DNA from 4 places in the Pseudomonas sp. S3_B11 genome. Region 3 is predicted to be linked to each of the others. Evidence: predicted binding sites of a transcription regulator. Region 3 holds the regulator's gene; each other region holds the start of a gene.
The links. The regulator FliA, encoded in region 3, starts transcription of late flagellar genes. The targets are predictions, from matches to a motif close to CTAAAGTTTNNNNNNNNNNNGCCGNTAA.

Region 1: a site for FliA is predicted at 3,183-3,210, ahead of AB4O22_RS11745 (methyl-accepting chemotaxis protein). Genes of this name have one in related genera too.
Region 2: a site for FliA is predicted at 5,248-5,275, ahead of AB4O22_RS03185 (methyl-accepting chemotaxis protein). Genes of this name have one in related genera too.
Region 4: a site for FliA is predicted at 3,010-3,037, ahead of AB4O22_RS05950 (methyl-accepting chemotaxis protein). Genes of this name have one in related genera too.

What each region holds. Positions count from the first base shown of each region.
Region 1 is NZ_CP162749.1:2,553,814-2,560,990, reverse strand. It holds gene AB4O22_RS11755 (carbon starvation CstA family protein) at 1-942, shown strand, start outside; gene AB4O22_RS11750 (YbdD/YjiX family protein) at 958-1,155, shown strand; gene AB4O22_RS11745 (methyl-accepting chemotaxis protein) at 1,348-3,144, opposite strand; gene AB4O22_RS11740 (TonB-dependent siderophore receptor) at 3,436-5,559, shown strand; gene AB4O22_RS11735 (LLM class flavin-dependent oxidoreductase) at 5,764-6,807, opposite strand; gene AB4O22_RS11730 (flavin reductase family protein) at 6,837-7,177, opposite strand, start outside.
Region 2 is NZ_CP162749.1:691,182-698,358, reverse strand. It holds gene AB4O22_RS03205 (DUF2025 family protein) at 130-456, opposite strand; gene AB4O22_RS03200 (glycerophosphodiester phosphodiesterase) at 702-1,829, shown strand; gene AB4O22_RS03195 (PepSY domain-containing protein) at 1,950-2,264, shown strand; gene AB4O22_RS03190 (transporter) at 2,445-3,467, shown strand; gene AB4O22_RS03185 (methyl-accepting chemotaxis protein) at 3,533-5,158, opposite strand; gene AB4O22_RS03180 (hypothetical protein) at 5,492-5,635, shown strand; gene AB4O22_RS03175 (hypothetical protein) at 5,673-5,903, shown strand; gene AB4O22_RS03170 (MFS transporter) at 6,006-7,177, shown strand, end outside.
Region 3 is NZ_CP162749.1:4,138,871-4,146,047, forward strand. It holds gene AB4O22_RS18565 (protein-glutamate methylesterase/protein-glutamine glutaminase) at 1-850, opposite strand, end outside; gene AB4O22_RS18570 (chemotaxis protein CheA) at 899-3,160, opposite strand; gene AB4O22_RS18575 (protein phosphatase CheZ) at 3,191-3,976, opposite strand; gene AB4O22_RS18580 (chemotaxis response regulator CheY) at 3,995-4,366, opposite strand; gene fliA (RNA polymerase sigma factor FliA) at 4,534-5,277, opposite strand; gene fleN (flagellar synthesis regulator FleN) at 5,274-6,104, opposite strand; gene flhF (flagellar biosynthesis protein FlhF) at 6,221-7,177, opposite strand, start outside.
Region 4 is NZ_CP162749.1:1,270,001-1,277,177, forward strand. It holds gene AB4O22_RS05940 (sensor histidine kinase) at 1-1,276, shown strand, start outside; gene AB4O22_RS05945 (Na+/H+ antiporter family protein) at 1,535-2,851, shown strand; gene AB4O22_RS05950 (methyl-accepting chemotaxis protein) at 3,079-4,758, shown strand; gene trhP (prephenate-dependent tRNA uridine(34) hydroxylase TrhP) at 5,002-6,327, opposite strand; gene AB4O22_RS05960 (AI-2E family transporter) at 6,476-7,177, shown strand, end outside.

The DNA of each region.
Region 1 (7,177 bases), 1.6 Mb from region 3:
TTCGTGGCGATCATGGCCATGGTCGCGGCTTCGGTCATCGAGCCGGGCGTGTACTTCGCCATGAACAGCCCGGCGGCGATCGTCGGCGGTGACGTGGTGGCCGTGGCCCAGACCGTCAGCAGCTGGGGTTTTGCAATCACCCCCGAGGCGCTGCAAGCGGTGGCCAAGGACATCGGCGAGACCACCGTGCTGGCCCGTGCCGGCGGTGCGCCGACCCTGGCGGTCGGGATCGCGCAGATCCTGCACTCGGTGCTGCCGGGTGAGAACACCATGGCGTTCTGGTACCACTTCGCGATCCTGTTCGAAGCGCTGTTCATCCTCACCGCGGTGGACGCCGGCACCCGTGCCGGGCGGTTCATGCTGCAGGACTTGCTGGGTTCGTTCGTGCCTTCGCTCAAGCGCACCGAATCCTGGCCGGCCAACCTGATCGCCACCGCCGGTTGCGTAGCGATGTGGGGTTACCTGCTGTACCAGGGCGTGATCGATCCGCTGGGCGGCATCAACACCTTGTGGCCGCTGTTCGGCATCTCCAACCAGATGCTGGCCGGTATCGCCCTGATGCTCGCCACCGTGGTCCTGATCAAGATGAAGCGCCAGCGCTACGTCTGGGTGACCATGCTGCCGGCGGTCTGGCTGCTGATCTGCACCACCACCGCGGGCCTGATCAAGCTGTTCGACGCCAACCCGGCGATCGGCTTTTTGGCCCTGGCGCGCAAATACAACGATGCCCTGGCCGCCGGCCAGGTCCTGGCTCCGGCCAAGAGCATCGAGCAGATGCAGCACGTGGTGTTCAACGCCTACACCAACGCGACGCTGACGGCCTTGTTCCTGTTCGTGGTCTTCAGCATCCTGTTCTACGCGCTCAAGGTCGGTATCGCCGCCTGGGGCACCAGGGAACGCACGGACAAGGAAGCGCCATTCCAGGCCTTGCCGGACGCTTGATAGGGGATTGCAACGATGTTCAATGACTTGAGTCGCCTGGGTAAATACCTCGGTCAGGCCGCCCGCCTGATGGTCGGCATGCCCGACTACGACAACTACGTCGAGCACATGCAAACCAAGCACCCGGACAAACCGTTGATGGACTACGAGGCGTTCTTTCGCGAACGCCAGGAGGCCCGTTACGGTGGCAAGGGTGGGCCCAAGTGCTGTTGAGTTGAGGTAGCCTCGAACCCCATGTGGGAGCGGGCTTGCTCGCGAAGGCGGTGGATCAGCAGCATTGATGTTGACTGACCCACCGCCTTCGCGAGCAGGCTCGCTCCCACAGTTGTTTTTGGGGTGGTCTCAAGATGTGCATACACCACAGATCCCCTGTGGGAGGATCTCAGGAGTCGTGCGAGCGCTTCATCACTCCGCCAACAACACCGCCGCATCGAAGCCCACCCGCAAGTTGCCCCAATGACGGCCGCCGAAGAAGAACGGTACGTCGATCTCGGTCATTATTTCCCCGGTATCGCGCAGGTAGGTCTGGAGCAGGAAACGCTGGACGTTGCCCGCCGCGCGCAGGCCGATCGGGTCGTTGAAGATTCGCTTGTTGCGGCACACCGGCAAATCCACCACCCGGTCGCCGGTTGGCGGCTTGGAGACCCAGCTGTTGTTCACCGGGCAGTAGCCCTTGCTGTCGACAATGAACGAAACCTTGCCACCCGGCGTGCTGCGGGTGAGTTTGTCGCATTCTTCCTGGCAAACCTGGGCAAAGCGTTCGGTGTAGCTGGCCATGTACTGCTTGGGGTCGGTGCCGGGAATCGGTTGGTAATTCTGATCGAACAGATTCAGGCCTTCACCTTGCAGCGCCTCCAGACGAACCTGGAGCGTGTCGCGGCACTGACTGGCCCGGGTGATGGCTGCATCCAGCTTGCCGTGGCCGAGCACGAAGCGACCCAACAGCGCCTGGACTTTTTCGGCCACGCCGGACAGGTCGCGGGTGGCCGTCGCCGAATGCTGCATGCGCTGGTCGATCAACTGACTGTCGGCGTGAATCTGGGTGACCCGGTCGTTGATCCCCGTGTTGCTGTCGGCGAACTGCTGGATATGGGTCGCGATGTCCGCCAGCTTGCCGTTGGTGGATTCGAAGTCGCCGATCATGCTTTCAAAATGACCGGAGGCGCGTTCCACCACTTTCTGGGTTTCCCGGGCGCTGTGGCTGATCTGGGTGGTCTGTTCGTGGGTGGAGCTGACCTCATCGAGCATGGCGTCGATGTTGCGTGAGATGTCATCGGTGGCCCGGCTGACGTTTTGTGCCAGGGTCCGCACTTCATCGGCGACCACCGCGAAGCCACGGCCGCTTTCGCCGGCCCGGGCGGCTTCGATGGCGGCATTGAGGGCCAGCAGGTTGGTCTGGGCAGAAATCTGCTGGATCAACCCGACAATCGACTTGATGCTTGAGGAACGCTGGTTCAAGGCGCTCACCAGCGTGGCAAATTCACCGAGGCTGTTGGAGATTTCGCTGATGTTGCCGGTCACTTCCAGCAGTTCGGCGTAGGAGTCGCGGGCCATGCTCAGGTTCTGGGCGGTGGTGCTGGAGATGCCTTGGGTCTGGCGCGAGACTTCTTCGATGCGGCCCACGGCGGTGTTGCTCTGGTCCATGACCTCCTTGGCGAAGCGGGCCTGGTGGGTGGCACTGTCACTGGAGTCGCTGATGTTCTTCAACGAGCGGGCCGATTCGACGGCGATGTGCACGGTCAGTGCCTGGACGTTGCTGATGATCTCCCGCTGCTTGGCCAGGAAACGGTTGCAAGTGCCGGCCAGCACGCGGATCTCGTCGTGAGTCACCAGCGGCAGGTCCTTGGACAGGTCACCTTCGCCGTTGGCGATCTCTTCCAGGGCCTTGGTCATGGCGGTGACGGGGCGCACGATGAGGTGGCGGAAATACCAGACCATGAAGCTGATCATGCCCAGCGTCAGGAACGCACCGAAGAGCAGGGCATGGGTGAGGCTGTCGAGCTGGCCTTCGATCTGCCCCAGCAAGGCACCGTCCAACTGCGCGTTGCGCAACTGCAGCACGATCTCGGCGCGGGCGCTGAGGGCCACCCAGTACAGCAAGCCACTGACCAGCACCAACAGGAAAAGGCTCGACAGTTTTTTGGTGAGGGTATCGAAAAACTGCATCTCGATAGACTCGTACAAGGCCTTTAACGTCTGCATGCCGCTGCTCCTGGGCAAAAAAATCTCTCAATGGAATACATTCGACCGCGCGCGCCAAAGCTTTAGGGTAGTTGGGCGATTTGATATCACCGTTCGCGAAATCTGTGGGAGCGAGCTTGCTCGCGATGGCGGTGGGTCTGTTGCATTGATGTTGGATGTACCGCCGCTATCGCGAGCAAGCTCGCTCCCACAGGGGGTCGGGTGCGATCATCATTTGATACAAAAGATTTACTGGGAATCATTCTCAAAGTATATTTGCTCTCATTAACGTCCCTTCTATGAGTGCGCGTCTTGAAACGTTCCACCCCCCTCGCTAATCGCAACGTCTTTATCAAGTGTGTGTTGCCAACGCTGTCCTGCTGCTTCATTGCCAGCCCATTGTGGGCGCAGGACGCTCTCGAACTGCCGGCCACGGACATCCAGGGCAGTCGCGTCACTCAGGAAGAGGGCTATACGACGTCGCAAGCCAGCACGGCGAGCAAGAGCGATATACCGATCAAGGAAGAAGCGCAATCGATCAACGTGGTGACCCAGCAGACCCTGGCCGACTATCAGGTGCGCTCGCTGAGCGACGCGATGAAGTTCGTCAGCGGCGTCAGCCAGGGCAACACCCTGGGCGGTTCGCGAGACTCGCTGGTCAAGCGCGGGTTTGGCACCAACGACGATGGCTCGATCCTGCGCGACGGCGTGCGTTCGAACCTGGGGCACAACTTCAGCGCCACCACCGACCGCGTCGAAGTGCTCAAGGGCCCGGCCTCGATGCTGTACGGCGCGCTGGAGCCTGGCGGCCTGGTCAACGTTATCAGCAAGAAACCGGAGTACACCCAAAGCACCACGTTGAGCGGCTCGGCCTATAGCGAAGGCGGCGGCACCATGGCCCTGGACACCACCGGGCCGCTGGGCGACACCGGCCTGGCTTATCGCCTGATTGCCGAGCGCGGCCACGAGGACTACTGGCGCAACTACGGGGTCAACGAGAGCACCCTGGTGGCGCCGTCCCTGGCTTGGACGGGGGAGCGGGCTTCGTTGAATCTCAGCTATGAGTACAACGAATATTCCAATCCGTTTGATCGGGGGACGGTGTTCACCAATGGGCATCCGGCCGATATCGATTACGACAAGCGTCTGGATGAGCCGTGGGCCAAGAGCGTGGGGATTCGCGAAACGGCGACGGCGCGGTTTGAGTATGAACTGAGCGAGGATTGGAAAACTCGCGTGACCTATGGCTGGAATAATGATCGGTATAGCCTTTCGATTGCGCAGCCCAACTCGCTGACTGGCAATAATCTGCGTCGGGCCGCCAACGGCGCTCATTACGATGACGAAACCCGTTACGCCAGCTGGGACTTCATCGGTAAACAGGAGCTGTTCGGCCAGCGCCATGACGTGTTGATCGGTGCTGATAATCAGGTGTCGGACCAATACCGTGGCAAGACCTACCGTGGGGCAGTGCGGGGGGGCTTCGATATCTCTGCGCCGGTGTACGGCGGCCTGGGAGAGCCCAGCGTCATCAGCCCGACCCAAAGCAATCTGAGCAATCAGCTGACTTCCAGCTCGGTCTACCTTAAGGACAACTGGCACCTGAATGATCGTTGGATCCTGGTCTTCGGTGGTCGCTACCAGCATTACGATCAGTTCGCCAAGCAAGGGTTGGTCACCAGGGTGCCGGTCCGCGACGACAACGGCGATGCCTTCGTCCCGTTCCTGGGGCTGGTCTATAAAGCCACCGGGGAGCTGTCGCTGTATGGCAACTACAGTCGTTCGTTCAAGCCTAACGACACCGTGGACGACAACCTCAGTACCTTCAAGCCGGAGGAGGGTCGTAGCTACGAAATTGGCGCCAAATACGATCCGCTGCCGGGCCTGAACATCAACCTTGCGCTGTTCGATATCGAGAAGAAAAACGTCGTGACGTCCTCTACGGTCAACGGCGTAACGCTGGCAGAAGCCGCGGGCAAGGTCGGCTCCCAAGGCCTCGAACTCGACATCACCGGTCGTCTGGCGGAACGTTGGGATTTGATCGGGACTTATGCTTATACCCACACTGAAATCCTCGATGACCCGAAAAACGAAGGTCACCGCCTGTCCGATGCGCCCAAGCACACCGCCAGCCTGTACTTGTCGCACCACTTGAACGTCCCGGCCGAATTCGGTGCCTGGCACGCCGGTGCCGGTGCGCGTTACGTCGGCGAGCGTGCGGCTAACGCGGCCAACGATTTCTGGCTGAGCAGCTACACCGTCGCCGACGCCTTCCTGCGCTGGGAGTCGCCGGTGCTGGGACACAAGACTTCGTTGCAACTGAACGTCGACAACCTGTTCGACAAGCAGTACTACCCGTCGTCCACCGGCAGCCAACTGCAAGTCAATGTCGGTGAGCCACGTACCGCTCGCCTGAGTGCAAGCGTAACGTTCTGATCCATCCAGAAAGCAAAATGCCCGGGCTTTGAAGTCCGGGCATTTTTTTGGCGTTACCGTCACATTCCAGCGGCCGTCGCGAGCAGGCTCGCTCCCACATTGGCTGGCAGTTGCCTATCTATTTGCGTTCACCACAACCCCCTGTGGGAGCGAGCCTGCTCGCGATAACGATAGAACTGACCCCGGAAATTTCAGGGCTGCGACTCACCGAAACGCTGGCACCACCTGCTGGATGAACAGCTCCAGGGATTTTTTCTTCTCGGCATGGGGCAGGCTGTTGTCGCACCAGAAGCTGAACTCATCCACTCCCAGTTCCTGGTAATACTTGATCCGCTCGATGATTTCCTGCGGGGTTCCGATCATGGTGTTCTTGCGGATGTTCTCCAGTTGGAACTCCGGGCGCTCGGCGAATTTTTCTTCCGGGCTCGGCGCAAGGAAACCATTGACCGGCACTTGCTTGTTGCCGAACCAGGCATCGAAGGTGCGATAGAACTTCGAGATCGCCTGGGCGCCGACCTTCCAGCCTTCAGGATCATCCACCGCATGCACGTGGGTGTGGCGCAGCACCATCAATTGCGGGCGTGGCACGTCGGGATTGTTGTCCAGGGCGGCCTGGAACTTGTTCTTCAGGTCCAGGACTTCCTCATCGCCCTTCATCAACGGCGTGACCATCACGTTGCAGCCGTTGGCGACGGCGAAGTTGTGGGAGTCCGGGTCACGGGCGGCGATCCACATCGGTGGATGGGGTTTGCGGATCGGCTTGGGTACGCTGGTGGAGGTTGGGAATTTCCAGATCTCGCCGTCATGGGCGTAATCGCCTTGCCACAGGGCGCGCACCACCGGGACCATTTCCCGCAGGGCCTGGCCTCCGGAGGAAGCCGGCATGCCGCCAGCCATGCGGTCGAACTCCACCTGATAAGCGCCCCGGGCCAGGCCGACTTCCATGCGGCCATTGCTGATCACGTCCAGCAGTGCGCATTCGCCGGCCACCCGCAGCGGGTGCCAGAACGGCGCGATGATGGTGCCGGCGCCCAGGTGGATGGTGGTGGTCTTGCCGGCCAGGTACGCCAGCAGCGGCATCGGGCTTGGCGAAATGGTGTATTCCATGGCGTGGTGTTCGCCGATCCACACGGTGCTGAAACCGCCGGCCTCGGCCAACAGGGTCAGCTCGCTCAGGTCTTCGAACAACTGGCGATGGCTGACGCTTTCGTCCCAGCGCTCCATGTGTACGAACAGGGAAAATTTCATGGCGCTATCTCTTGTAGTTGACGATCGGTTCAGGCGAGGACGGGCAGGGCGCCCATCTTGCCGTGGCAATAAACCAGCGGCCCCGGTGTGTGCTGCGGGACGATCAGGTTCTTTACGGCGCCGACCATGATGGCGTGGTCGCCGCCTTCGTATTCGCGCCACAGTTCGCATTCGATGATGGCGGTGGCATTGCTCAGCAGCGGGTTACCCAGTTCGCTCAAGGTCCATTCGATGCCCTGGGCCTTGTCCTTGCCCTTGCGGGCGAAGGCATAGGCTTCGTTCTGCTGGCCGCCGGAGAGCAGGTGGATGGCGAAGCGCTTGTTCTTGATCAGTACCGGATAGGAGTCGCAGCTGTAGTTGGGGCAGAACA
Region 2 (7,177 bases), 3.4 Mb from region 3:
GAAAAAAACCTGTGGGAGCGAGCTTGCTCGCGATGGCGGTATGTCAGTCACGATAATGTTGGCTGATCCACCGCTATCGCGAGCAAGCTCGCTCCCACAGGATCTCTGTTCAACGCAAGATTGAGGGCTTCAGCCTTCCACCAACTGCCGCACCGCCACGATTTCCGGCAGGTCGCTGCGGGCCATGTACACCCGTAAAGGTTCGGAGAGGTTGATCCGGTCGTCGATGTGCTGGTCCAGCAGCAACTGGATGCGCTCGCGCTTGAGGGCCATGGTGCCGTCCGCCACGGGGGCCCAGACAAATTCGCAGGTGGGGATGATGCCGTCGTCGGCCACGTCCATGCCGAAGGCGTCTTCGCTGAACCGCACGATGTACTGGCCAGTCTTGCGGTTCAGGCCGACAAAACCCTTGAGCTGGTCGGCGGCCTGGCAGATGAATGTCGAAGTGGTGCGCATGGTAAACCTCATGGATACGTCCCTCGGGACGTCTGATCAATGGTTTACACGCAGGGCAAGCGGACACAGGATTTAAGGTTTCCCTCTGCCGGGGAAACTGATCCGGCAAGGGTACTGCAAAGCGGTCTGGAAATGCGTGGGAAAAATCTTCTTTGCACAGGTTTATGTCGGTATGGCGATAGCGCCGACAGCGTTCAGTTGTTAAAAGATAGTTTTTTGCACACACCCACGAAAGGATTTCGAGCATGCCTGTCACCTTCACCCGCACCGCCTTGATGCTGAGCCTGTTGCTCGGCTTCGGCCAGACCCAAGCGTCCGAGGCCCCAAGCCCCAAGGCCCTGGCAGCCCTCCAGGGTATTCCACATCCGGCGGTCATCGCCCACCGCGGCGCCTCGTTCGACGCGCCGGAATCCACCGCTGCTGCCTACAAGCTGGCCCGCGACCTGGGCGCCGACTACCTGGAACTGGACCTGCAACGCAGCAAGGACGGCGTGTTGTTCGTCCTGCATGACGACAGCCTGCTGCGCACAACGGATGTCGCGGTCAAATTCCCCGAGCGCAAGGACAGCACCGCCAACGAATTCACCATGGCGGAGCTCAAAACCCTCGATGCCGGCAGTTGGTTCAACACCGCTTACCCGGACCGCGCGCGACCTTCGTTCGCCGGCCTGAAAATCCTGACCCTCGATGAAGTGATCAATATCGCCGAGGGCAACCCGCAGCAAAAACCCGGGCTGTACATCGAGACCAAGGCGCCGAAGCTGTTCCCCGGCATCGAGCGCGACCTGAAGGACAAACTGCAGGACCGCGGTTGGCTGAGCCCGGCCGGGTCGAAACTGGCCAAGCGCGCCACGGGTGTCGGCCAGGGCAAAGGCAAAGTGGTCTTGCAGACCTTTGAAAAGAGCAGTCTCGAACTGCTGCACAAAGAGATGCCGAAGGTGCCGAAGATCCTGCTGTTGTGGGTGGGCGAAGGCAACATCGAGCCCAAGTCCAAGGTGCCTTTTGCCGAGTCCGGCGAAACGGACAAGGCCGCCTATTACGCCAAGCAGGAACCCAAGGACAAGGCTGAATTCGAAAAATGGATTCAGTATGCCAAGGCCCAGGGCGCCATTGGTACTGGGCCATCCGCGGCGTTGACCCATGGCGGCAGCCAGAGTTACGCGGACCTGGTGCAGCCATGGATGAACCAGTACACCCATGACCAGGGCCTGCTGGTGCATGTCTACACTGTTGATGAGCCGGTGGACTTCAAGAAAGTGATGAACGCCGGCGTGGATGGCATTTTCACCAATCGGGCCAGTGAGTTGCTCAAGTACTTCAAGCGTCCCGAAACAGGCAGTGTGGCGCAACTATTGGAGAAGAACGGTTACTGAGGAATCAGGGCCGGATCGGTGCAGTCGCTGCAAGTTTTCCGAATTAAGGGTGAATTAAGTTGCCACAGATAATCTGAGCCCACTTAAACGAATCACCCTTTAACGACAAAGGAAAGACCTATGAAAACTTTGACTGCCCTGTTTACCGCTGCCGCCCTGACCCTCACCGCTGGCCTGGCCCAGGCGAAGGATGTTCCGGCCACCCAGATTCCCCAACTGGTCAAGGAAGGCAAGATCAAATCTATGGACGAACTTAAGCAGATCGTCGAGAAACTGCACCCGGGAGCGACCATCGGACTTGCTGACTTGGATGAGCGTTTCAACGGTTATGAATACGAAGTTGAAGTACGTTACCCAGATGGCAGAGAGTTTGACGTTGAACTCAATGCCGCTACCGGAGAGGTCTTGGAAAACAAACAAGACCGAGATGACTGATTTAATCCATGTAGAGCCGCGCAACTTTCAAGTTGCGCGGCTCTTTTGCGTGCGTATGTAAACGGCTAACGGTCCAAGTGACACAGCCACCTGTCACAAAACCTTCAAAAAACCCTGCAATGATGCCGCTCAAGTGACCCTGTTGTCGCCGCGACAGGCACTCCCCGCCAGCGAGCCCTCATGAACCACAGCATCGACCAAAGCCATCGCGATCCGGACCTGTTCGGCCTGCTTTACGGATTTCGTTTCCGCCCCGGCGAGCGTGGCAGGGAGATCGATTCGGCCCAGGCCCTGCAAAGCCTGCAACAACCGCAAGACGCCGACGAATTCCTCTGGCTGCACCTGAACCTGGCCCACGCTGCCTGCGAGCGCTGGATGAAAAGCCACCTGGCCTTGCCCCAGGAATTCTTCGAAGCCCTGCACGAAGGCTCGCGCTCGACCCGCATCGAACATGTGGACTCGGCATTGCTGGCGGTGGTGAACGATGTGGTGTTCAACCTCAGCAACCTGGTGTCCTCGGATGTATCGACGTTGTGGGTTTGCGTGCACAGTCGGCTGATCATCAGCGCGCGGCTGCAACCTTTGCACTCGGTCGACAAGCTGCGCTCATCGGTCAAGGCCGGCGAGTGCTTTCGCTCACCGCTGGAACTGCTCGTGCATCTGCTGCGCGACCAAGGCGAAGTGCTGACCCAGATCGTGCGCAAGACCAGCCTCAACGTCGATCAGATCGAAGACCAACTGCTCTCTTCGCGACTGTCCACCAACCGCTCCGAGTTGGGCGCCCAGCGCCGAGTGCTGGTACGCCTGCAACGCCTGCTGGCCCTGGAGCCAGGCTCGTTGCTGCGCCTGCTCAACCGCCCACCGCAATGGCTGCAGAAGGAAGACGTCAAGGAGTTGCGCAAGTCCACCGAGGAGTTCGCCCTGATCATCAACGACCTCACCGCCCTGGGCGAGCGGATCAAGCTGCTGCAGGAAGAGATCGCCGCCAACCTCAACGAACAAAGCAACCGCACGCTGTTCACCCTGACGGTGGTCACGGTCCTGGCATTGCCCATCAACATCATTGCCGGTTTCTTCGGCATGAACGTCGGCGGCGTGCCGCTGGCCGGTGATCCGGAGGGCTTCTGGATCCTGGTGGCGCTGGTGGCAACCTTCACCGTGATTGCAGGCCGATGGGCATTTCGCAAGCGGCGCGATTATTGAGATTGATCCACCTCAGGTTCGCACAAGCTTTTGTGGCGAGGGAGCTTGCTCCCTCGCCACTGGGGTTAGGCACTCAACCGCGCCGTCACTTCATTCAACTGCCCCGACAACCCATGCAAATCCCGACTGGCCGCTTCGGTGCGCTGCACATTGTCGAGGTTGGTGCTGGCGATGCAGGTGATTTCGGTGAGGTTGCGCGAGATGTCTTCGGCCACGGAGGTCTGCTCTTCCGCGGCGGTGGCGATCTGGCGGTTCATGTCGCGAATCGCTTCCACCGCCTGGGTGATGCGTTCCAGCATGGCGCCGGCCTGGGTCACCTGCTCGACACTTTCTTCACTGCGCGACTGCCCGCTTTCGATGGCCTGGGCCGCGTCCACTGCGCCAGTCTGCACGGTCTGGATAATCTGATTGATCTCGATGATCGATGACGCCGTGCGCTGGGCCAAGTTGCGAACCTCATCGGCGACCACCGCGAAACCACGTCCGGCCTCCCCCGCCCGGGCCGCTTCGATGGCAGCGTTGAGGGCCAGCAGGTTGGTCTGCTCGGCAATCCCGCGAATCACTTCAAGCACTTTACCGATGCGCCCGCTGTCGGTTTCCAGACGACGGATCACCGTGGCCGTGTTGGCAATCTCGCCGCGCATCTGGGTGATGGTGTGGATAGTGCCCTGCATCACTTTCTCGCCCTGCTGCGCCGAGTGATCGGCATCATCGGCAGCCCGCGCCGCATCGGCGGCATGGCGGGCAACTTCCTGGGCGGTGGCGGACATCTCGTTCATTGCCGTTGCCGCCTGATCGGTGCGTTCGAATTGTTCGCTGGTGCCTTGGCTCATCAGGCTGGCGATGGCATTGAGTTCACCGCTGGCACTGTCCAGCTCCGTGGCACTGCGTTGCAGGCGCGTGAAGGTTTCGGCGAGGAAATCGCGCAAGGTATTGGCCGCCAGGGCGAGATCGCCCAGTTCGTCCTGGCGATTGCTGACGACCCGCTCGGCGAAACGACCGTGACTCAATTGGGTCACGTATGCGATCAGGTTGCGGATAGGCTGCACCAGATTGCGGTTGACCATCCACAGGCTGAACACCCCAATCAGCAGGCCTGAGACCAGCATCACCACAGTACCCAGCAGAATGGTCCGGTCGGCCCCGGTACTGATCGACACCGATTGCTCGCTGCCCATCTTGTGCAACTCAGCGACCAGCTCACTCATCTGCTCACTGGCAGCACGGTCGACGCCCTTGACGGCTGCATCACCAGCCGTCGCGTCAGCACCTGCCGCCACAAACGCGTCCCGGCCCTTCTGGTACGCCGAACCCAACTGACGGTGTTCGTCCCGCAGGCGTTCAATGCGCGCCTTGATTTGGGCTGGGAGGTCCTTGTGCCCGATCAACTCCCCCAGAATGCCCTGGACATCGTGCTGGCGTTCCTCGAATTGCTTCCAGTACTTATCCAGGTCCGCAGGCTGCTTGCCGCGCAACAGGACGTTTTTCCATTCCTGGACCTGCACCTTGAATTGCAGGTTGGCCTCGTCGATCAATTGTGAGGCGCGCAACGGGCCATCAATCAGCTGGCGATAATTCTGGACACCCTCGGACAGGAAATGAAAGGACGCCAGGGCGATCAGCAGCATCGCCAACAGACTGCCGCTGAGCAGGGCAAGGATCTGGGCTCTCAAGGATTTTTGTAGAAACATGGAAAGAATCTCGTGGGGGTAAAAAGAGCTAACGACGCCCCGACTTCCATGTCCGGTGTCGAAACCGAATGCCAAAGGATTTGTACAGACCATCGGCCTTGCAGAGGCATTCTTGAGCCTTGCCGACCACTGGTAACGGCCGGTAGCCGGGGCTGAAAAAGTTGCGCCAGGACGCCGCACGGAGGGATTGGTCATGACTTGTCCAGACAATCCCTTTTGTCGGCCCGACGGGATTTAAAAGTCTTTTTGTCATTTCTCCTGCTGTATCCTGCCCAGGCTTTGTAAAAGCGCGGATCTACCAGATCTATCCACAGACTTTGCGAGGAGCGCGATATGCACGAGATCCCTAATCTCCCCTTCCCAAGCCTGCACGACACTGAGCAGACGACCACGCTACAAGCCGGGGGGCAAGCAGACGCCCAGCAACCCGAGCCTAAAGAAGCCACTGAACGCCGCCAGGCCGACAGCGAAGACTGATTGACCCGCACCACCAGACCGTGTGGAAAGCGCTAAGATGCGCTTTCCACACTGCCTGAATCCCGAGCCCTCCATGACCGATGACACCCCTCCATTCAGCGAAGCCCAGGCCAGCGTGCTGATCGGCACTGCCGAAAAAATGGTCGAGATCTGGACCCGCCTTCCTGCCGAGAAACAAGCAGCCCTGCTGGCGCGCTTTGGCAGCGAAGAAAACGCCATCGCCGCACTGGTGACCACACGCCTGGTCAGCGGTGAGAACGGCAGCTGAACCACCATTGGGCAAATAGTTTTACTTTTCCCCGCCCTGACCCCACGGTCGCCGTTATCATAAGCAGCCTACCTATCCTGCTGCTCCGTGGACCTTTACCCCATGTCAGATTCCCAGCGCCCCCTGGCGGTCACGCTGCAAGTCGTTTCCATCGTCCTGTTCACATTCATCGGCTACCTGAATATCGGCATTCCCCTGGCCGTACTGCCCGGGTTCGTCCACGGCGAACTGGGCTTCGGCGCGGTGATCGCCGGGTTGGTGATCAGCGTGCAATACCTGGCCACTCTGCTCAGTCGTCCTTATGCAGGGCGAATCATCGATAACCTGGGAAGCAAGCGCGCGGTGATGTTCGGCCTCGCCGGCTGCGGGCTGAGTGGTGTGTTCATGCTGGTGTCTGCCTGGACGCCCCACCTGCCAACGTTCAGCCTGATCAGCCTGCTGATCGGTCGCCTGGTGCTCGGTAGCGCGGAAAGCCTGGTGGGCTCCGGTTCGATTGGCTGGGGCATCGGCCGGGTCGGCGCGGCGAATACCGCCAAGGTGATTTCCTGGAACGGTATCGCCAGTTACGGCGCGCTGGCGATTGGCGCACCGCTGGGGGTGTGGCTGGTCAATGCGCTGGGGCTATGGAGCATGGGCGTGAGCATTATCTTGCTCGGCTTGCTGGGGTTGGCATTGGCCTGGCGCAAAACCGCCGCGCCCATCGTCACTGGCGAACGCCTGCCGTTCATGCACGTGCTGGGACGCGTGCTGCCACACGGCTGCGGCCTGGCCCTGGGTTCCATCGGGTTTGGCACCATCGCGACCTTCATCACCCTGTACTACGCCACCCAGCACTGGGACAACGCCGTGCTGTGCCTGAGCCTGTTCGGCGCCAGCTTCATCGGCGCGCGCCTGCTGTTCGGCAACCTGATCAACCGTCTGGGCGGCTTTCGTGTGGCGATTGCCTGCCTGTCGGTGGAAACCCTGGGCCTGTTGCTGTTGTGGCTCGCACCGGATGCCCACTGGGCCCTGGCGGGCGCGGCGTTGAGCGGCTTCGGCTTTTCCCTGGTGTTTCCGGCGCTGGGCGTGGAAGCGGTCAACCTGGTGCCGGCCTCCAGCCGCGGGGCGGCGGTGGGTGCTTATTCACTGTTCATTGATTTGTCGCTGGGGATCACCGGACCGCTGGCCGGTGCGATTGCCGCGGGCTTCGGCTTTGCCTCGATCTTTCTATTCGCCGCACTGGCGGCCCTGGGCGGGTTGGCATTGAGCGTCTACCTGTACCGACAGGCGCCGAG
Region 3 (7,177 bases):
GCAGGATTTTCACCGCGCCGCGGCCATCGATCATCATCTGCTTGCCACCGGGTGCCAACAACGCCAGGCCTGGACGCAGGATGTCGCCATCCTCGGCTTCCTTGACGCTGATGTTGCACAGCTTGTCCAGGCGCTCCGCGAAAGCCTTGGTGAACGCCGCCGGCATGTGCTGGATCAGCACGATGGGGGCCGGGAAGTTGGCCGGCAACTGGGTCAGGACCCGTTGCAGCGCCACCGGGCCACCCGTGGACGTACCGATAGCGACCAGCTTGTAGGCTTTGCGCTTGGGCGCCGGCGACGACGCACTGGCGGGCGCCGGGCGAGCCGGCGCAGGGGCTGGTGCCGGTGCACTGCGTACCGGTGCCGGGTTGAAGCTGCTCGATGCAGTCGGCGCCGGGCTCGGCGCCGCAACAGGGGCTGGCGCCGGTGCGCTGTAGGCACCGACACGACGATTGCTGCGGGAAATGCTGTGGACCTTTTCGCACAGCAACTGCCGGACTTTGTCGGGGTTGCGCGAAATGTCTTCGAAATTCTTCGGCAGGAAATCCACCGCCCCGGCGTCCAGCGCATCGAGGGTCACCCGAGCGCCTTCATGGGTCAGGGACGAGAACATCAATACCGGGGTCGGGCAGCGCTGCATGATATGCCGCACGGCCGTGATGCCGTCCATCATTGGCATCTCGTAGTCCATGGTGATCACGTCCGGCTTGAGTGCCAGGGCCTGATCGATCGCCTCTTTGCCGTTGGTCGCGGTACCGACAACCTGAATACTCGTGTCCGCCGAAAGAATTTCCGAGACGCGGCGGCGGAAAAACCCCGAATCGTCCACCACCAGGACTTTAACTACCATAAACACTCCGTTAGACGAGGCGCGGCCCTGGGCCACGCCCCTCCAGAATCAAATACGCCGGGCGGCGTAACGCTTGAGCATGCTTGGCACATCGAGAATCAACGCGATGCGGCCGTCGCCGGTGATGGTGGCGCCGGACATGCCCGGGGTGCCCTGGAGCATCTTGCCCAACGGCTTGATGACCACTTCTTCCTGGCCCACCAACTGGTCGACGACGAAGCCAATCCGCTGGGTGCCCACCGAAAGGATCACCACATGGCCCTCGCCCTGCTCCACATGAGCGGCGGAGCTGACCAACCAGCGCTTGAGGTAGAACAGTGGCAGTGCCTTGTCCCGTACGATCACCACTTCCTGGCCGTCCACCACGTTGGTGCGCGACAGGTCGAGGTGGAAGATCTCGTTGACGTTGACCAGCGGGAAGGCGAAGGCCTGGTTGCCCAGCATCACCATCAGGGTCGGCATGATCGCCAGGGTCAGCGGGACCTTGATGACGATCTTCGAGCCCTGGCCCTTGGTCGAGTAGATATTGATCGAACCGTTGAGCTGGGAAATCTTGGTTTTCACCACGTCCATGCCCACGCCACGGCCCGACACGTCGGAAATCTCGGTCTTGGTCGAGAAACCCGGGGCGAAGATCAGGTTGTAGCACTCGGTGTCGCTCAGGCGGTCGGCGGCATCCTTGTCCATCACACCGCGTTTCACCGCGATGGATCGCAACACGTTCGGATCCATGCCTTTGCCGTCGTCGGAGATCGACAGCAGGATGTGGTCGCCTTCCTGCTCGGCGGCCAGGATCACCTTGCCGCTGCGGACCTTGCCCGAGGCTTCGCGCTCTTCCGGCGACTCGATGCCGTGGTCGACCGCGTTGCGCACCAAGTGGACCAGCGGGTCGGCCAGGGCCTCGACAAGGTTCTTGTCGAGGTCGGTCTCTTCACCCACCAGTTCCAGGTTGATTTCTTTCTTGAGCTGGCGAGCCAGGTCGCGAACCAGGCGCGGGAAGCGCCCGAAGACTTTCTTGATCGGCTGCATCCGGGTCTTCATGACCGCGGTCTGCAGGTCCGCCGTGACCACGTCGAGGTTCGACACGGCCTTGGACATGGCTTCGTCCTGGCTATTGAGGCCCAGGCGCACCAGACGGTTACGCACCAGCACCAGTTCGCCGACCATGTTCATGATCTCGTCCAGGCGTGCGGTATCGACCCGAACGGTAGTCTCGGCTTCGCTGGCCGGTTTTTCCGCTGGCGCAGCCGCCGCAGCACGGGCAGGTGCCGGGGCCGCAGTGGCAGCAGGCTTGGCGGGTTCGGCCTTCGGTTCCGGTGCCTTGGCAGCGGGTTTGGGCGCAGCCTTGGCTGCTGGAACAGCAGTGGCGGTAGTGCCGGCAGCAGGAGCGGCCGCGGCCTTCCCGACTTCTGTAAACTTGCCTTTGCCGTGCAGCTCGTCGAGCAGCGATTCGAATTCGTGATCGCTGATCAGGTCGCTGCCAGCCGCGGCGGCAGCCGGCTTGGCTGGCGCCGGCGCGGAAGCGATGGCCGAATCCAGCGCGTCAACGGCAAACGTGCCCTTGCCGTGCAACTGATCGAGCAAGGCTTCGAATTCGTCGTCGGTGATGTCGGAGTTGTCGCCCGCCGCTTTCGGGGCAGCCGGAGTCGCCGCTGGCGTGACCGCATCGGGAGCGAACTGGCCTTTGCCATGGAGCTGGTCGAGCAATGACTCGAACTCGTCGTCGGTGATTTCATCACTGGCGTCAGCTGTTGCATTGGCGGGCGGCGCAGCAGGTGCCGCCGGCGCTTCGGCTTGGGCCTTGACGGCGTTCAGCGAATCCAGCAGTTGTTCAAATTCGTTATCGGTGATGTCGCCCGACTCTTCGGCGACCGGCTCTTCAGCCACTGCCTCGGCAACCGGAGCCGCTTCATCAGCCGATTGCGGCTCCGCCAGGCGTGCCAGCGCGGCGAGCAACTCAGGCGTGGCAGCGGTGATCGGCGAGCGCTCACGCACTTCGCTGAACATGCTGTTGACCGCATCCAGCGCTTCAAGCACCACGTCCATCAGTTCCGAATCAACGCGACGCTCACCCTTGCGCAGGATGTCGAACACGTTTTCGGCAATGTGACAGCACTCCACCAGCTCGTTGAGCTGGAGGAAGCCGGCGCCTCCTTTTACAGTGTGGAAACCGCGAAAAATTGCATTGAGCAGATCCGCATCATCTGGTCGGCTTTCCAGCTCGACCAGCTGTTCGGACAGTTGCTCTAGAATCTCGCCGGCCTCAACCAGGAAATCCTGAAGGATCTCTTCATCGGCGCCGAAGCTCATTAATGGCTGCTCCTAAAACAGGGCTAAAACTCAGAATCCAAGGCTGGACAGCAAATCGTCCACATCGTCCTGACCGGACATAACGTCTTCTCTTTTATCGGCATGAATCTGCGGACCTTCACCCTGAGAGAGATGTTTTTGTGGATCTTTTTCAGCAAGCATCGCTTCACGGTCGTGTTCGATGCCTGCAAAGCGGTCTACCTGGCTGGCCATCAACACCAGTTTGAGCAGGTTACTTTCCACTTCGGTGACCAGTTGGGTCACACGCTTGATCACCTGGCCGGTCAGGTCCTGATAGTCCTGAGCCAGCAGAATATCGTTGAGGTTGCTTGCCACCGCGCGGTTCTCGGTGCTGCTGCGCGCCAGGAAACCGTCGACCCGACGGGCCAACTCCCGAAACTCTTCGGCGCCGACTTCGCGCCGCATGAACCGACCCCAGTCGGTGCTCAAGGCCTGGGCTTCTTCGCTCAGGCCGTTGACCAGGGGCGTTGCGCTTTCCACCAGGTCCATGGTGCGGTTGGCCGCGGCCTCGGTCAGCTTGACCACATAACCCAGACGCTCGGTGGCGTCGGTGATCTGCGAGACTTCCTCGGCCTGCGGCATATTCGGGTCGATCTGGAAATTGACAATCGCGCTGTGCAATTCACGCGTGAGCTTGCCCACCTCCTGATACAGACCGCGGTCACGGGTCTGGTTGAGCTCATGGATCATTTGAACCGCATCGCCAAAACGACCTTTTTCAAGGCTGTCGACCAGTTCGCGGGCATGTTTTTTCAGGGTCGATTCGAAATCACCCATTGAAGATTCGTTATCCATAGCTCCCCCGTGGCGCCGTTAACCGATGCGTTCGAAGATTTTTTCAATCTTCTCTTTCAACGCCTGGGCCGTGAAGGGTTTGACCACATAGCCGTTTACACCGGCCTGGGCCGCTTCGATGATCTGCTCGCGCTTGGCTTCGGCAGTGACCATCAGCACCGGAAGATGCTTGAGTTTTTCGTCGGCACGCACCTGGCGCAACAGGTCGATACCGGTCATGCCCGGCATGTTCCAGTCGGTGACCAGAAAATCGAAGTTGCCACTGTGCAACATCGGGAGCGCAGTGGTCCCGTCATCTGCTTCGGCCGTGTTGGTGAACCCAAGGTCACGCAACAGGTTTTTTATGATCCGCCGCATCGTTGAGAAGTCATCAACGATGAGGATTTTCATGTTCTTGTCCAATTCGACCTCCAAGCAGTCTTAAACGCGCCCAGCACCTGGACGCGCCATTTCAATCAATCCGGCACAACACTCGACAACGGTCTGGAGCACCACGGATGGAGACTGGCACAGCACCTGCCAGGCCAGCCTCGTTCGCAGTGTCCCCACACTGCCTGTCAACGCGCTCGCCACTCCCCCAAACGCCCCCGCAAACGGGCCGCGCACTGGCTGTGTAACTGGCTGACCCGCGATTCGCTGACCCCCAGGACCTCACCGATTTCCTTGAGGTTCAGCTCTTCGTCGTAGTACAGCGCCAAGACCAGCCGCTCACGCTCCGGCAAATTGGCAATCGCTTCCGCCAGCGCGCTCTGGAAACGTTCATCTTCCAGGTCACGCGACGGCTCCATGTGAGCACTCGCGTTATCCTCGTGCAGCCCTTCATGTTCGCCGTCCTGCAACAGGTCGTCGAAACTGAACAGGCGGCTGCCCAAGGTATCGTTCAAAATCCCGTAATAATCGTCGAGACTCAACTGGAGTTCGGCCGCAACCTCGTGATCTTTAGCGTCACGCCCGGTTTTAGCTTCAATTGCCCGAATTGCATCACTGACCATGCGGGTATTGCGGTGTACCGAACGCGGCGCCCAATCGCCCTTGCGGACTTCATCGAGCATGGCGCCGCGAATGCGAATACCGGCATACGTCTCGAAACTCGCGCCCTTGCTCGCGTCGTATTTGTTCGACACTTCGAGCAGGCCGATCATGCCCGCCTGGATCAAGTCTTCAACCTGGACACTGGCCGGCAACCGCGCCAGCAAGTGATAGGCGATACGCTTGACCAGTGGCGCGTAACGCTCGATCAATTCGTATTGGGCGTCCCGTGCCGATTTTTTATAGAGATGGTTGTAACCGCTGGCTGTCATAGCACGGGCCCTGCTGTTTGTTGCACAAGACGCTCGACGAAAAATTCCAGATGCCCGCGAGGGTTGGCCGGCAGTGGCCAGGTATCGACCTTCTGGGCGATGGCCTTGAACGCCAGCGCGCATTTGGAGCGTGGAAAGGCTTCATAAACGGCACGTTGCTTCTGGACGGCCTTGCGTACGCTTTCGTCGTAAGGCACTGCGCCGACGTATTGTAGGGCGACGTCCAGGAAGCGATCCGTGACCTTTGTCAACTTGGCGAACAGGTTGCGCCCTTCCTGCGGGCTCTGGGCCATGTTGGCCAGGACACGGAAGCGGTTCATGCCATAGTCGCGGTTAAGCAATTTGATCAGGGCATAGGCGTCGGTGATGGACGTCGGTTCGTCGCAGACCACCAGCAGCACTTCCTGGGCCGCGCGGACGAAACTGACGACCGAGTCACCGATACCGGCTGCGGTGTCGATCACCAGCACATCGAGATTGTCGCCGATGTCGCTGAAAGCCTGGATCAGGCCCGCGTGCTGGGCCGGGGTCAGGTGAACCATGCTCTGGGTGCCTGAGGCTGCCGGCACGATGCGAATCCCGCCCGGCCCCTGCAACAACACGTCACGCAGCTCACAGCGCCCTTCAATCACGTCCGCCAGCGTGCGTTTGGGTGTAAGCCCCAACAACACGTCGACGTTCGCCAGGCCCAGGTCGGCGTCCAGCAGCATGACCCGTCGGCCAAGCTCTGCCAGAGCCAGGGACAAGTTCACTGACACGTTAGTCTTCCCGACGCCACCTTTGCCGCCGGTCACCGCGATCACCTGTACGGGATGCATGCTGCCCATGTTCGTTCTTTACCTTGTCTTACTTAGACGGAGGCCACATTACTGGCTGCGCGTTCGCATACGGAACAATGCATGGCAGACCATCGATGTAGGTACAAAAAATATTCATGATTACCTCAGCCGACCTGCTTGGTCGGGCTGTGGTAGATATCAGCGAACATATCAGCCATGGCTTCTTCGCTGGGTTCTTCCTGCATTTGCACACTCACGGCACGACTGACCAGTTGATGACGGCGCGGCAGATGCAAATCATCCGGGATCCGCGGCCCGTCGGTCAGGTAGGCCACCGGTAATTCATGACCGATCGCCAGGCTCAACACCTCGCCCAGGCTTGCCGTTTCGTCCAGCTTAGTCAGGATGCAGCCGGCCAGCCCGCAGCGTTTGTAGCTGTGGTATGCGGCGGTTAGAACCTGTTTCTGGCTGGTGGTTGCCAACACGAGATAATTTTTTGACTTGATACCGCGTCCGGCCAGGCTTTCGAGCTGCATGCGCAGGGCTGGATCGCTGGCTTGCAAGCCTGCGGTATCGATCAGCACGACGCGTTTGCGCAGCAGCGGCTCCAGCGCCTGGGCCAGGGACTGGCCCGGATCCACATGGGTCACCGACACATTGAGGATCCGGCCGAGGGTCTTGAGTTGCTCCTGGGCACCGATGCGGAAACTGTCCATGCTCACCAGGGCAATGCTCTGGGCGCCGTACTTGAGTACATAACGGGCGGCGAGCTTGGCCAGGGTGGTGGTCTTGCCCATGCCGGCAGGGCCGACCATGGCAATTACCCCGCCTTCCTCCAGCGGCTCGACTTCCGGGGTCGCGATCATCCGCGCCAGGTGCGCCAGCAACATGCGCCAGGCCTGGCGAGGTTCTTCAATACCATTGATCAGCGCCAGCAGGTCCCGGGACAACGGGCCGGACAGGCCGATGCGTTGCAGGCGACGCCACAGGTTGGCCTGGGCTGGACGGCTGCCTTGCAGCTGGTTCCAGGCCAGGGAGCCGAGCTGGACTTCCATCAGCTCGCGCAGGCTGTTGAGTTCAAAGCGCATCGAGTCCAGGGCGCGCGGATCGACACCCCGGGC
Region 4 (7,177 bases), 2.9 Mb from region 3:
CGGTGTGATGGTGGTGGTCGGCCTGGTCCTGGCACAGACCAGTCTATGGCTGTTCGAGCTGGGCTTGCAGCGTTACCTGGAAGCCGGGCTGCGCAACGACAGCGAAAACCTGCTGGTGGCCCTGGTGCGAGGCCCGCAGGGTTTGCAGCTGGATGAGCGACGCCTGTCGCCGGCCTATCTGCGGCCGTTTTCCGGGCACTATTTCCGCATCGATTTTGCCGATGTGCACTGGCGCTCCCGTTCCCTGTGGGACCAGGAATTGCCCCGGCTCGACCACCCGGGCCTGCACAGCAACCTGCAACTGGGGCCTGAGGGCCAGAAGCTCTTGGTGCTGCGCACCGACTATCGACGGCTGGGCCAGGCGATTTCCATCAGCGTGGCCCAGGACTACACACCGGTGCGTGACAGCTTCCGTCGAATGCAGCAGATCGGCCTCGGGCTGGGGTTGGCGGGGTTGCTGTTGATTCTGTTGCTGCAACGCATCACCGTGCGCCGCGCCTTGCGTCCGCTGGACCGGGCGCGGGAGCAGATTGCCCAGTTGCAGCGCGGGCAGCGTTCGCAACTCGACGAACAGGTGCCACGGGAGCTGGAACCGCTGGTGGCGCAAATCAATCATCTGCTGGCCCACACCGAGGACAGCCTCAAGCGTTCGCGCAACGCCCTGGGTAACCTCGGCCATGCCTTGAAGACCCCGCTGGCGGTGCTGCAAAGCCTGGCGTCGAACGAGAAGCTCGATCCGTATCCCGAGTTGCGCAAACTGTTGCTCGAGCAACTGGAGCAGGTCCGCCAGCGCCTGAACCGGGAACTCAACCGCGCCCGCTTGTCCGGCGATGCCTTGCCCGGCGCGCACCTGGACTGCGACGCCGAGTTGCCGGGGTTGCTGGCCACGTTGAACATGATCCACGGCGAACACCTGCACCTGAGCTACGTCGCCCCGCCAGGCCTGCACCTGCCGTGGGATCGTGAAGACCTGCTGGAACTGTTGGGCAACCTGCTGGACAACGCCTGCAAATGGGCCGATGCCGAAGTGCGCCTGACCATGACCGAGACAGCCGACGGGTTCAGCCTGGCCGTGGAAGACGACGGCCCGGGCATCCCCAAGGATCGCCGCGACCAGGTGTTCAGCCGCGGCACGCGGCTGGATGAACAGACCGATGGACACGGCCTGGGCCTGGGCATCGTGCGGGACATCGTCGACACCTGGGGCGGCCTGCTGGCGTTGGACGACAGCGAGTGGGGTGGGTTGAAGGTGGTGATCGAGTTGCCCAAGCGCTGACAGCTATTCATGGCACCGCCTGTATGTGGGGCGAACCTGTGGGAGCAAGCTTGCTCGCGATAGCATTTTTAAAGCCAGCACAGGTGTTGTAGGTGACAACGTCATCGCGAGCAAGCTTTGCTCCCACAAATCCCCCTCATACAGGGGGGCGAGACTTGAAAACCCGCCCCACGGCCCTTGCAGCTTGCCGCCGCTTGCTGCAAAGTCGCGACCTTTTTGTCCGGTGGCTTTCCATCGCTGTGCTTTGAGGTAATGATGATAAATGCAGTAATTGCCGCGGTTGGCGTCATGCTGGTGCTCAGCCTGGCCCGCGTGCATGTGGTGATCGCGCTGATTATCGGTGCGTTGGTGGGTGGCCTGACGGGTGGCCTGGGAGTCGAGGCAACGCTCAAGGCGTTCAACGCCGGCCTGGGTGGCGGTGCGACGGTGGCGTTGTCCTACGCCTTGCTCGGTGCCTTCGCCGTGGCGATTGCCAAGTCCGGCATGGCCCACGCCCTGGCGGACAAAGCCCTGGCCCTGGTGGATCGCCAGGATGCCGCGGGTGGCTCGGGCGTCAAATGGGTGCTGATCGGTCTGCTGGGAACGGTCGCGGTCGCCTCCCAGAACATTTTGCCGATCCACATCGCTTTCATCCCGCTGCTGGTGCCACCGCTGCTCTATGTGCTGACCAAGTTGCAGTTGGACCGCCGGTTGATCGCCTGCGTCATGACCTTCGGCCTGATCACGCCCTACATGTTCCTGCCGGTGGGCTTCGGCAATATCTTCCTCAACGAAATCCTCCTGGCCAACATCGCCCGCAGCGGTGTGGACGTCAGCGGCATCAACGTCACCCATGCCATGGGCATTCCGGCGTTGGGCATGGTGTTTGGCCTGCTGTTGTCGTTGTTCTCCTACCGCAAGAAGCGCGTCTACGACCTGAAGAAAATTGCCCGGGTCGAGCAGGTGAAGGTGAACTACAACCCAATGAGCCTGATGGTGGCCGGGTTTGCGGTGGCGGCGGCGTTCGCGGTGCAGTTGCTGGTGGACTCGATGATCATCGGTGCCCTGGTCGGGTTCCTGATTTTCTCACTGTCGGGGGTGGTGCGCTGGCGCGAGACTGACGATCTGTTCACCGAAGGCATGAAGATGATGGCGATGATCGGCTTCATCATGATCGCGGCCTCAGGCTTCGCCGAAGTGATGAAGGCTACCGGCGAAGTCCAGAGCCTGGTGGAGTCTTCGGCGGCCTGGATTGGCCACAACAAGGGCATTGGCGCGCTGATGATGTTGCTGGTGGGGCTGCTGGTGACCATGGGCATCGGCTCGTCGTTTTCCACGGTGCCGATCCTGGCGACGATTTTCGTGCCACTGTGCCTGCAACTGGGCTTCAGCCCGCTGGCGATCGTCTGCATCGTCGGCACTGCCGGCGCCCTGGGCGATGCCGGCTCGCCAGCGTCGGACTCGACCCTGGGTCCGACCTCGGGCCTGAACATCGACGGCCAGCACCATCACATCTGGGACACCGTGGTCCCGACCTTCATCCACTACAACCTGCCGCTGCTGGTGTTTGGTTGGGTGGCGGCGATGGTCTTGTAACCTCAATACCGAGTTACCTCAATCTCGAGCAAGCTCGCTCCCACAGTGGATCGGTGTGAACACAAGAGTTGTGGACACCACCAATCCTTGTGGGAGCGAGCTTGCTCGCGAAGGGGCCCTCAAGATCGACCCTTCTCTTAGACCCTGTTCACCTTGTCCTACAGTTTTGCCGCGCGGTGCCGTTAATACAGCTAACCACGCCAATAACACCAACAAGAGTGAACAGCATGCGCCTGAGCCTGAAGGCTAAAGTCCTGTCCCTTGCGATACTGCCGGTATTGCTGTCCGCCGTGATCATCAGCCTGACCACGGCTTTCATCTTGAAGGAGCAAGCTAGCAAAGAGGTCCAGCAAACCCGCGAGCGCCTGCTCAGCGAGGCCAAGGCCACGCTGCAGAACTACGTAGCGGTGGGCCTGACCGCCATCAAGCCGCTCTACGATGCCGCCGCGCCTGGCGATAATGAAGCGCGCGCCCAGGCGATCAAGCTGCTGTCGAACATCAGCTACGGCAAGGATGGCTATTTCTTCGGCTACGACTCCGAGACCATTCGTCTGTTCAAGGCCAACAGCCCCGATGGCGTGGGCAAGAGTTTCAAGGACAACCGCGACCCGAACGGAGTCTACGTCAACCGCGACCTGGTGAAAGTCGCCAAGGACGGGACTCACTACCTCGAATACAGCTCGCCGTTGCCCGGCAGCAAAGACCTGGTGCCCAAACTTGGCTACACCGAATACCTGTCCAAGTGGGACCTGGCAGTCGGTAGCTCGGTCAACCTGGACGGCATCGAAGCCCAGGTCGCGCTGGTGGAAACCAAGGTCCACGATCGCCTGCAAGGCGTGATATTGAGCATCGTCGGGATCGCCGCGGTGGTGTTGCTGGTGATTGCAGTGGTGGGCCTGGTGCTCGCCAACACGATCCTGCGGCCGCTGCACCTGATGAAGGACAACCTCGACGACATCGCCGCGGGCGAGGGCGACCTGACCCGTCGGCTGACCATCACCAGCCAGGACGAGCTCGGCCAACTGGCCGGTTCGTTCAACCGCTTCGTCGACAAGATCCACGGCCTGGTGCGGCAGATCACCGACATGACCTCGCAACTGACCGGGCTGGTGACGCAAGTTTCCGAGCAGGCCCAGCGCTCCGAGCAGGCCATGGAACGCCAGCGCCACGAAACCGATCAGGTCGCCACGGCGATCAACGAGATGTCCTCGGCTGCCCAGGAAGTCGCCCGCAGCGCTCAAGGCGCCGCCGTCGCGGCCCAGCAGACCGACGAGGAAGGACAGTCGGCCAAGCGCGTGGTGGCCGGCAGCATCCAGCAGATTCATGCGTTGGTGAACGATATCCGCAGCAGTGGCGTGTCCCTGGACAGCCTGCAGCAGGACGTGGCTTCGATTGTCAGCGTGCTTGGGGTGATTCGTTCGATTGCCGAGCAGACCAACCTGCTGGCTCTCAACGCCGCCATCGAGGCCGCGCGTGCCGGCGAGGCGGGGCGTGGGTTTGCGGTGGTGGCCGATGAAGTGCGGGCCCTGGCCAGCCGGACCCAGCAGAGCACCCAGGAAATCCAGGGCATGATCGATCGCTTGCAATCAGGCACTCATGCGGCGGTGGAAGCGATGCGCCGTTCCAGTGAGGCTGGCGAGGGCACTTCGGAACGGGCCAACGAGGCGGGCGCCTCCCTGGACACCATGGCGCAGTTGATCGGCACCATCAACTCGATGAACGCCCAGATCGCCAGCGCTGCCGAAGAACAGACCGCGGTGGCCGAGGAAATCAACCGCAGCGTGCATCAGATCGCCGTGGCCGTGGACAGCGTCGCCGACGAAACCCAACTCGGCGCCCAGACCTCCCGCAGCCTGGCCGACCTGGGCCAGCGCCTGGGCAAGCTGGTAGGACAGTTCCGGATCTGATCCCATCGCAGCAGGAGCTGCCGAAGGCTGCGATCTTTTGCTCTCGATCCAGATGTTTTCACCTGGGCAACCGGGTCTTATCGAGAAAGAAGGATCGCAGCCTTCGGCAGTTCCTGCCGTGCTTCACAGGTGCAAACCGCTACAAAACCCTGTGGGAGCGAGCTTGCTCGCGATAGCGTTGGATCAGCCAACATTCATTTGGCAGACGCACCGCCATCGCGAGCAAGCTCGCTCCCACAGGGGCTATGGCTCACGCACATCGCGCATCAACAACCCAAACCGCAGATCCACCGCATCGGGAATCGGCACGTACACCACGTGCCCATCCCCCGGTGCCACCTCGATGCCCTGGCCTTTGGCGTTCTGCAACTGATGCAGGTCGAAGTGGAAATTGCCCTTGGGGGTCATCAGTTCCATGTGATCGCCCAGGCCAAAGCGGTTCTTCACCCGCACTTCGGCCAGGCGTTCGCGCCGTTCGCCGGTCAGTTCGCCGACGAACTGCTGGCGCTCCGACACCGAACTGCCGTTCTGGTAGTTCTGGTATTCGTCGTGCACATGGCGCCTTAGAAAACCTTCGGTGTAGCCGCGCTGGGCCAGGGACTCCAGGTCGGTCATCAGGTTGCGATCAAATTCCCGGCCCGCCACCGCGTCATCGATGGCCTGGCGATACACCTGGGTGGTGCGCGCGCAATAGAAGTGCGACTTGGTCCGGCCTTCGATCTTCAGCGAATGCACGCCCGTGCGCGCCAGGCGCTCGACGTGCTGCACGGCTCGCAGGTCCTTGGCATTCATGATGTAGGTGCCGTGCTCGTCCTCGAAGGCCGGCATGGATTCTCCCGGGCGGTTGGCTTCCTGAAGCAAAAACACCTGGTCGGTGGGCGCGCCAAGGCCCAGGGTCGGCTCGGGTTGATAGGTCTGCACAATGTCGCCCACAGCGTTTTCCACCGCCGGTTGCGCCGAATATTTCCAGCGACAGGCATTGGTGCAACTACCCTGGTTGGCGTCGCGCTTGTTCAAATAGCCGGACAGCAGGCAGCGCCCGGAATAGGCCATGCACAGCGCGCCGTGGACGAACACTTCCAGCTCCATGGCCGGCACCTGCTCGCGGATCTCGGCGATTTCCTCCAGGGACAGTTCCCTGGAAAGGATGATCCGACTCAAGCCCTGCTGCTGCCAGAACTCGACGCTCGCCCAGTTCACCGTGTTGGCCTGCACCGACAGGTGAATCGGCATCTGCGGGAAATGCCGGCGCACCAGCATGATCAGCCCCGGGTCGGACATGATCAGCGCGTCCGGCGCCATGGCGATCACCGGTTCGAGGTCTTTGAGGAAGGTGCGCAACTTGGCGTTGTGCGGGGCAATGTTCACCACCACGTAGAAGCGCTTGCCCATGGCCTGGGCCTCGGCAATACCCAAGGCCAGGTTCGCATGGTCGAATTCGTTGTTGCGCACCCGCAGGCTGTAGCGCGGCTGACCGGCATACACCGCATCGGCACCGTAGGCGAAGGCATAGCGCATGTTTTTCAGGGTGCCGGCGGGGGCCAGTAGTTCGGGGGCGGCGAGGGTCATGATGGCGTCGGATCGCAAAAGGCGGCGAGGGTAGCCCATGCTCGGCCAGGCCATATTGATCTGGATCAAAGGCACAGGGCAAACGCGAAGGCACTCCGGCGCGTCCTGGCGGACTAATGTTTATCCCGCCTTTGGACATGGAAAGCTGATGAATCGAAAGATGCTGCAAAACAAAGCCCAGATGTTGCTCCTGGTGCTGGTCACCATCGCCTTCATCTGGATTCTGCTGCCGTTTTACGGCGCGGTGTTCTGGGCGGTGATCCTGGGCATCGTCTTTGCGCCGATGCAGCGCCGCCTGCAGTTGAAGTTCGGCTGGCACCGCAATGTCACTTCGTTGTTCACGTTGAGTATCTGTGTGGTCTGCGCGATCTTGCCGGTGATCATCATCAGTACGTTGTTGGTCCAGGAAGGCGCGGCGCTGTACAAGAGCCTGGAAAGTGGAGAACTGGACATTGCCGATTACCTGGCCCGCTTCAAGGATGCCTTGCCGCCGTACTTTCAGCACCTGCTGGACCGCTTCGGCCTGGGCAACCTGAACGGCTTGCGCGACAAGATCGTCAAGAGCGCGATGCAGGGCAGCGAGTTCTTCGCCACCCAGGCCTTCAGTTTCGGGCAGGGGACCTTTCAGTTCCTGGTCAGCTTCTTCGTGATGATCTACCTGCTGTTCTTCTTTCTGCGCGACGGCGCGGAGCTGGTGCGCAAGGTGCGCACGGCCGTTCCCTTGGCCGAACACCAGAAGCGCCGCCTGCAGTTGAAATTCAACCGGGTGGTGCGCGCCACGGTGAAAGGCAACCTGCTGGTCGCCATCAGCCAAGGTGCGCTGGGGGGGCTGATCTTCTGGATCCTGGGG